2 linked regions of the Celeribacter indicus genome follow. The protein of the gene in region 1 interacts with the protein of each later gene in a pairwise test. Links are inferred from orthologs where the notes say so. Each region holds a gene or a part of one and is shown on either strand. Other genes may lie near its edges.

The links. The genes of interacting proteins can lie anywhere in the genome.
Region 2: the proteins of ftsA (region 1) and P73_RS18640 interact in binary tests that used the Escherichia coli proteins (3 or more experiments, as listed by UniProt). The link is inferred for Celeribacter indicus from one-to-one orthologs.

The regions. Positions count from the first base shown.
Region 1 is NZ_CP004393.1:3,262,738-3,267,230, forward strand. Bases 1-3,000 are described here. They hold ftsA (cell division protein FtsA), read right to left. Parts: upstream 2,167-3,000; coding sequence 835-2,166; downstream 1-834. Other genes in these bases: ftsZ (cell division protein FtsZ), read right to left, coding at 1-414; P73_RS16110 (cell division protein FtsQ/DivIB), read right to left, coding at 2,163-3,000. Also shown: more of P73_RS16110, read right to left, coding at 3,001-3,146; P73_RS16115 (D-alanine--D-alanine ligase), read right to left, coding at 3,134-4,045; murB (UDP-N-acetylmuramate dehydrogenase), read right to left, coding at 4,146-4,493. UniProt on the Escherichia coli protein: Essential cell division protein that assists in the assembly of the Z ring. May serve as the principal membrane anchor for the Z ring.
Region 2 is NZ_CP004393.1:3,783,085-3,786,419, reverse strand. What follows is about bases 1-2,770. They hold P73_RS18640 (rod shape-determining protein), read right to left. Parts: upstream 2,020-2,770; coding sequence 982-2,019; downstream 1-981. Other genes in these bases: P73_RS18635 (2-isopropylmalate synthase), read right to left, coding at 2,255-2,770; mreC (rod shape-determining protein MreC), read right to left, coding at 1-928. Also shown: more of P73_RS18635, read right to left, coding at 2,771-3,335. UniProt on the Escherichia coli protein: Forms membrane-associated dynamic filaments that are essential for cell shape determination. Acts by regulating cell wall synthesis and cell elongation, and thus cell shape.

The sequences.
Region 1 (4,493 bases):
GGGCTTGGTCACGACGCCGACGGTCAGCACGCCCAGCTCGCGCGCGGCCTGGGCGATGATCGGCGCGGCGCCGGTGCCGGTGCCGCCGCCCATGCCCGCGGTGATGAAGCACATGTGCGCCCCCGCGAGGTGGTCGACGATCTGTTCGATGCTTTCCTCGGCCGCCGCGGCGCCGACGGAGGGACGGGCCCCCGCGCCGAGACCCTCGGTCACCTTCACGCCCATCTGGATGCGCGCCTGCGCCTTGGCGTGCTGGAGCGCCTGCGCATCGGTGTTCGCCACGACGAAATCGACGCCTTCGAGCTGCTTCTCGATCATGTTGTTGACCGCGTTGCCGCCCGCACCGCCGACACCAAACACGGTGATTTTCGGTTTCAACTCGTCCCGCTCGGGCATCGTCAGATTCAAAGCCATGATCGTCCGCCTGCTGTTTTGATCGGCCGGTCAGGTCTGCGCCTGTCCGCCGGTTGACTGTCCCCGCCCCTGAATCGGGGCAAAATTTACCTACTCACCCCGAATCCTACGGAGTTTCGAGGGGCTCGTCATCCCAAAAACAGGAGAAAACCACAAAATCTGGGGGATCCCGCGCAACAATTCGGCGGGATCTTGCGCAAAACACGAGATTTAGCTGGTCGCGGCGCGCAGACACCTACGCACCCGGCCGGGGACCGGGGGAACGGCCCGCCTCCGGGACGGGTCCCGGACTGGGCGTCGCAATGTCGGGGCACTGCTCGGGTGCCTCTTCGGTGTGCCGGCCGCGCCGGTCGCCGCCCGCGTTGGCCGCGGATCCATGTCCCTTTTACCACCGTCCCGGCAGGCCGGCAACCGCCGCGCTCACCAGTTGTCCTTGAACCAGCGCATCGCCCGCTTGAGCGAATGGGCAGGATAGCGTTCCGCCGGGATCTCGAAATCCCACCATTCGTCCTGCGGATTGGCGGCGAAGAGGCAGAGCCCGACCGCGGAGGCGAAGGCCGCGCCGGTCGCCGCCTGCGGCAGTCCCTGCACGCGCAGCGGACGGCCGATCCGCACCTGCTGGCCCAGGATCTTCGGCGCGAGCGTGTCGAGACCGGGGATCTGCGAGCCGCCGCCGGTCAGCACGACCTGCTGCGAGGGCAGGTGTTCGAACCCGGCCGCATCGAGGCATTCGCGGACGCCTTCGAGGATTTCCTCGACCCGCGGCCGGATGATGCCGATGAGTTCCGCGCGCGAGACGGTGCGGCGGTCCTTCTCCCAGTCGCCGCTGTCGCCGCCGATCTCGATCATCTCGCGATCGTCCATGCCGGTGGCGACGACGCCGCCGTAGAAGGTCTTGATCCGCTCGGCGGTGGCGTTCGGGATCTGAAGCCCCATCGCGATGTCGGCGGTCACATGCTCGCCGCCCATGCGCACGCTGTCGGCATAGATCATGTGCTTTTTCATGAAGATCGAGACATCCGTCGCGCCGCCGCCCATGTCGATGCAGGCCGCGCCCAGTTCCTGCTCGTCCTCGACGAGCGCGGAGATGCCGGAGACATAGGCGCCCGATGCGAGACCCGCCACCTCGAGATCGCAGCGCTTGATGCAGTAGAGCAGGTTCTGGATCGCCGCACCGTCCACCGTGAGCATGTGCATGTCGACGGCAAGGGAGCGCCCGATCTGCCCGCGCGGATCGGACAGGCCCGAACGGTGGTCGAGCGCGAAGTTCACCGGCTGGGCGTGCAGCACCTCGCGGTGGCTGCCGTAATCGGGCACGTCGGAGGCCGCGAGCACCCGTGCGACATCCTGTTCGGAGACGGTGTCGCCCTCGACCTCGACGATGCCCTCGAGCCCGTAGGACCGCGGCGCGCCGCCGGAGAAACAGGCGATGACATGGTCGACGCGGGTCTGCGCCATCTTCTGCGCCGCCTGGACCGCGGTGCGGATCGCGCGTTCGGTCTCTGCCATGGCGTCGATCTCGCCGAAGCGCACGCCGCGCGAACGGGTGGTCGCCGCTCCGATCACGCGAAAGGCGGATTGCCCGGCGAGCGATCCGACCCCGTCTCCGCCCATGAACCGTTCTCCGTCGAAGCGCAGCACGAGGCAGGCGATCTTCGAGGTGCCGACATCGAGGATGGCGATCACACCGCGCTGAAGCGCGGCCTTGCGCATGTTCCGCATCGCACGTTGGGCAGCGTAGAGATCGGTCATCGGTAGGACACTCCGGTTTCAGGTCCGCGAAGGCGGTTCAGCTCGTCCTGCGCCGCCTCGCTCAGTTGCAATGTGGGTCGTGTGGGCTTGCGCATGTCCACGGAGGTGACGTCGCGGTCCAGAAGCCCCTTGGCCTGGTCGAGCGCGATCACCTGCGCGAGCGCGCCAAGCGGCTCCGTCTCGGGCAGGAGGATGGTCTGGTCGCGGTCAAGCACCATGTTCCAGCGCCGCTCGCCGACGCGCACGAGGCCGCGCAGCCGGGGCACGAGCGGCCCCGCCGCCTCGAGGAGCGCGAGCGCCTCGCCCACGGCGCGGTCGGCGCCCTCGCCCGCCAGAAGCGGCAGGTCGGGACGGTCGAGGCGGCTGTCGAGCGCCGCGACGCGGTGGCCTTCGCCGTCGAGCATCTCGAGACCGTGGGGACCGCGCCAGACGACGGAGGGCCTGCGCTCGGTGATGTCGACCTGGAGGATCCCGCCGGCGCGCACATGCACCCCCGCCCTGGAGACGGCGTCGAGCTCCTCGATCTGCGCGAGCATGCCGGGGAGATCGAGGTCGAAGGAGGAGATCGGGAAGTCGATCTGCACGATCTCGCGGATGTCTTCGGAGAGCTCGGCGGAGGCGCCGTCCACGGCCATCAGCTTGACCATGAACTCGGGGCGGTTCTGGACCTCCCGCTTGATCTCCTGGATCGCGTCGGAAAAGGCGCGGCGATGGTCAGCATCGGCGAACCACAGGCCGATACAGGCGGCCACGGCCAGCGCCGGCGCGAGGCGGCGCATGAAGAAACGGAACGAGGGCGTGAGCCAGAGCCGGCTCATCCTGTAGGCGGCGCGCGAGGGCGCGGGATCGCGCGGCCGCGGCGGCGCCTCCGGCGGCTGGCCGTTGCGCGCGCGCAGCACCCGCGCCACGGCCTCGGTCACGCGGGCCGAACCGCCGGCGGTCGGTCCCTTTGCGAACTCCGTCGGGTCTACCGGTCGCATGAGGCATCCTCCACCATCCAGGCCACGAACCGGCCGAACGTGATCCCCTCCGCCCGCGCCTGTTCCGGCGAGAGCGATGTGGGGGTCATGCCCGGCTGGGTGTTGGTCTCGAGCAGGATGAGCCCGTCGAGCCCCCTGCCCTCGTCCCAGCGGAAATCCGTGCGCGAGACGCCCCGGCAGCCGAGCGCCGCATGGGCACGCAGGGCGTAGTCGCGGCAGGCCGCGGCAATCTCGTCGGGGATCTCGGCGGGACAGACATGGCGCGAGCCGCCTGCCTTGTATTTCGCGTCGTAATCGTACCAGCCGTCCGTCAGGATGTCGGTCACGCAGAACGCGCGGTCGCCCATGACGGTGCAGGTCAGCTCCCGGCCCGGCGCATAGGCCTCGACCATGACGACCGCCGGCATCTCCGCAGAGAGGCGCGGCGCATTGCTGCCCTCGCGCACGATATAGACGCCGACGGAGGAGCCTTCGTTATAGGGTTTGACCACATAGGGCGGCGCGAGCACATGCCCGGCCTCGACCTCCTCGCGCCGGGCCAGGCGGCTCTCGACGACAGGAAGGCCGGCGGCGCGATAGACCTCCTTGGTCTTCTCCTTGTCCATCGCCAGGGCAGAGGCGAGAACGCCCGAATGGGTGTATGGAATGCGCAGCCATTCGAGCAGGCCCTGGACGCAGCCGTCCTCGCCGTACCGCCCGTGCAGCGCATTGAACACGACATCGGGTGCGGCGTCGCGCAGATGTGCGCACAGGTCCGCGCCCGCGTCGATCTCGATGACCTCGAATCCTTCGCCCCTCAGTGCGGCGGCGCATTCACGCCCGGAGGACAGGGACACTTCGCGCTCGGCCGAAGGTCCGCCCATGATGACCGCCACTTTCGGGGACTGCCTGCTCGACATGTCCACTCGTGCCTCAAATGACCGAGCCGTCTTTCGCGGCCCTTGCTGTATCGCTGCCCCGTTTCGGGGTCGTCTTTCGCCCCTCCCGACGGGAAGGACGTCACGCGCCTTGCTCTTCGGCCAACCCGTCGGGGATCTCCGCCCCGGCGTGTTCGCCCACGCGCCTGATTTCCCATTGTAACGCTATGCCGGCGTTTTGGAATACCTTTTTTCGAACCGCCTCGCCGAGAAGCTCGAGTTCGCCGGCCGTGGCGCCGCCGGTGTTGATCATGAAGTTCGGATGTTTCCCGCTCATCTGCGCGCCGCCGATGGAAAAGCCGCGCAGGCCCGCATCGTCGATCACCTTCCAGGCCTTCAGGTCGTGCACGTCGTCGGCACGCCCGGTCGAGCTGAACCCCGCCGGGTTGCGGAAGGTGGAGCCGGCGCTGCGCTCCTTCACCGGCTGGGA
Region 2 (3,335 bases), 520 kb from region 1 along the record:
CCGCCCCTTCCTCCCCGGCGGTCCGGTCCGGCCCGGCCGGTTCGGTTTCGACGAAGGGGGTGAGCGGCCGCTCCGGCAGGATCAGCCCGCCGGGATCGGTGATCTGTTCGCTGACATGGGTGCGCAGCACGCGCAGGTAGTCGAGCCGCTCGTAATCCGCGGCGAGGATCACCCGGAGCCGCCGGTCCGGCCCCATCGCCACCTGCCCGATGAGGATGTCCGCGGGAAAGACGCCGCCGTCGCCCGAGGAAACGACCCGGTCGCCGGGGCGCACCAGTTCGGGGCTCTCGATGAATTCGAGCGGCGGGCGCGCGGTGTTGTCGCCCGAGAGGATCGCGCGCTGGCCGGAAGGCTGGATCGTCACCGGCAGGCGCGAGTTCGAATCGGTCAGCAGGATCACGCGCGAGGAGGTCTCGCCGACGCCGGAGATCCGGCCGACGAGCCCGATCCCGTCCATCGTCGCCCATCCGTCGCGGATCCCGTCGCGCGCGCCGACGTTCATCAGCACGGACTGGCGGAAGGGGGAGCCGCTGTCGGCGGTCACCACCCCCGTCACATAGGTGTATTTCGGGTCGAGCCGCACGTTGTTGAGATCGAGCAGCTTGGCGTTCTTCTGCTCGAGCTGGAGCGCGGCTTCCTTCCACGCCTGCATCTGCCGCAACTCGTTGCGCAGCTCCTGGTTCTGCTCGTAGAGGCGCTGGTAGCTCTGGAAGTTCTCGAGCATGCCGATCGTCTTCGTCACCGGCACGAGCGCCCATTCGAAGGAGGGGACGACCCGGTCGACGAGCTGGGCGCGCATCCGCTCCACCCGCGGGCTGTCGATGCGCCAGAGCACGAAGATCCCGATGCACAGCAGAAGAAAGATCCCGGCCAGCAGGCGCTGGATCGGGCGGACATAGGTCTCCGCATTGCCTCTGTCTCTGGCCACGTCCGTCTTTCCCGGATCAGGTCGGCCGGTGCCGCGCGCGGCGGCAGGCAGCCTCAGCTGTCGTAATCAATAACGTGCCGGAGTTGCTTTTCATACTCCAGCGCCTTGCCGGTGCCGAGCGCCACACAATTCAGTGATTCGTCGGCGACCGAGATCGCAAGGCCGGTCTGTTCGCGCAGCGCGAGGTCGAGCTCGCCCAGAAGCGCGCCGCCGCCGGTGAGCATGACGCCCCGGTCGACGATGTCGGCGGCGAGGTCGGGCGGCGTCGTCTCGAGCGCGGTCATCACCGCCTCGCAGATCGCCTGCACGGGTTCGGCGAGCGCCTCGGCGACCTGCGCCTGGCTGATCTCGATCTCCTTCGGCACGCCATTGAGCAGGTCGCGCCCGCGGATCGTGAGCACCGAGCCGCGCCCGTCGTCGGGCATGCGCGCGGTGCCGATCGAGGTCTTGATCCGCTCCGCCGTGCCCTCGCCGATCAGAAGGTTCTGCTGGCGGCGCAGGTAGTTGATGATCGCGTCGTCCATCCGGTCGCCGCCGACCCGCACCGAACGCGCATAGACGATGTCGCCCAGCGACAGGACCGCCACCTCGGTGGTGCCGCCGCCGATGTCGACGACCATGTTGCCGGTCGGGTCGGTGATCGGCATCCCCGCGCCGATGGCCGCCGCGATCGGTTCCGCGATCAGCCCGGCCTTGCGCGCGCCGGCGGAAAGCACGGACTGGCGGATCGCGCGTTTCTCCACCGGGGTCGCGCCATGGGGGACGCAGACGATGATCTTCGGCTTGGAGAAGGTCGTGCGCTTGTGCACCTTGCGGATGAAATGCTTGATCATCTCCTCGGCGGTATCGAAATCGGCGATCACGCCCTCGCGCATCGGGCGGATGGCCTCGATTGAGCCGGGGGTCTTGCCGAGCATGTGCTTGGCATCCTCCCCGACCGCGAGCACCTGCTTGCGCCCGTCCTTGACGTGATAGGCGACGACGGAGGGTTCATTGAGGATGACGCCCTTGCCCTTGACATAGACGAGCGTGTTCGCCGTGCCGAGGTCGATTGCCATGTCCGAAGAAAAAAGTCCGTTAAGTCCCGCCATCTTGTTCCTGATGCCCCGTCCTGCGCGCAAATTTGGAGAATCCCCCGTAACGGCGACTTATAGGGGGTGGCGGGGGTGTGGAAAAGGGGCGCGTGGCCGCGCTGTGGCGAAGTCTCGCCAAGCCGGCCCGCCGCGGCCCCGTCTCCGCTCCCGGATTTTGCAGCTTTCGTATAAATAAACGGCAAGACGCCCCCGAAGGAGCGCCTTTTCCGTTCGAATCGGACAAGTTCCGAAATCAGACCGTATCGGTGTATTTCACCGTCTTCACATCCGAATCCGGGGCCGATTTCTCGCGCCGCACCAGCAGGCGGTTCAGCGCGTTGACATAAGCCTTCGCGGAGGCGACGACCGTATCCGTGTCGGAGGACTGGCCGGTGACGATCTTCCCGTCCTCCTCGAGCCGCACGGAAACGGTGGCCTGCGCGTCGGTGCCCTCGGTCACCGCATGCACCTGATAGAGCTGCAACCGCGCCGTGGTCGGGAAAAGCGCCTTGATCGCCTTGAAGGTCGCATCCACCGGTCCGTCGCCCTGGCAGGTCTCGCGCGTCTCGACACCGTCGATCTCGAGGATCAGGTCGGCTGATTGCGGCGCCTCCGTGCCGCAGACGACGCGCAGGAATTTCACCTTGATGCGCTCGTTCTGGTCGGCCGCGCCCGCGTCGCGCAACAGCGCGATGAGGTCGTCGTCATAGACTTCCTTCTTGCGGTCGGCGAGGGACTTGAACCGGACGAAAACGTCCTTGAGCTGGTTGTCGCCCATCTCGTAGCCCATGTCCCGGAGCTTCGCGCGCAGCGCGGCGCGCCCGGAATGCTTGCCCAGCGGCAGGGAGGTGCCGGACAGGCCGATGTCCTGCGGGCGCATGATCTCGAAGGTCTCGGAATTCTTCAGCATCCCGTCCTGGTGGATGCCGCTTTCATGGGCGAAGGCGTTCTTGCCGACGATCGCCTTGTTGTATTGCACCGGGAAGCCGGACACCTGCGAAACGCGGCGGGAGATGTTCATGATCTTCGTCGTGTCGATGCCGGTGGCGAAGGGCATGATGTCGTTGCGCACGCGCAGCGCCATCACCACCTCCTCGAGCGCGGTGTTGCCCGCGCGCTCGCCCAGCCCGTTGATCGTGCATTCGATCTGCCGCGCGCCGGCCTCGACCGCCGCCAGCGAGTTCGCCGTCGCCATGCCCAGGTCGTTGTGGCAATGGGTCGAGAAGATCACGGTATCCGCACCCGGCACCCGCTCGATCAGCATGCGGATGAGTTCGGCGCTCTCGCGCGGCGCGGTGTAGCCCACCGTGTCGGGAATGTTGATCGTCGTGGCG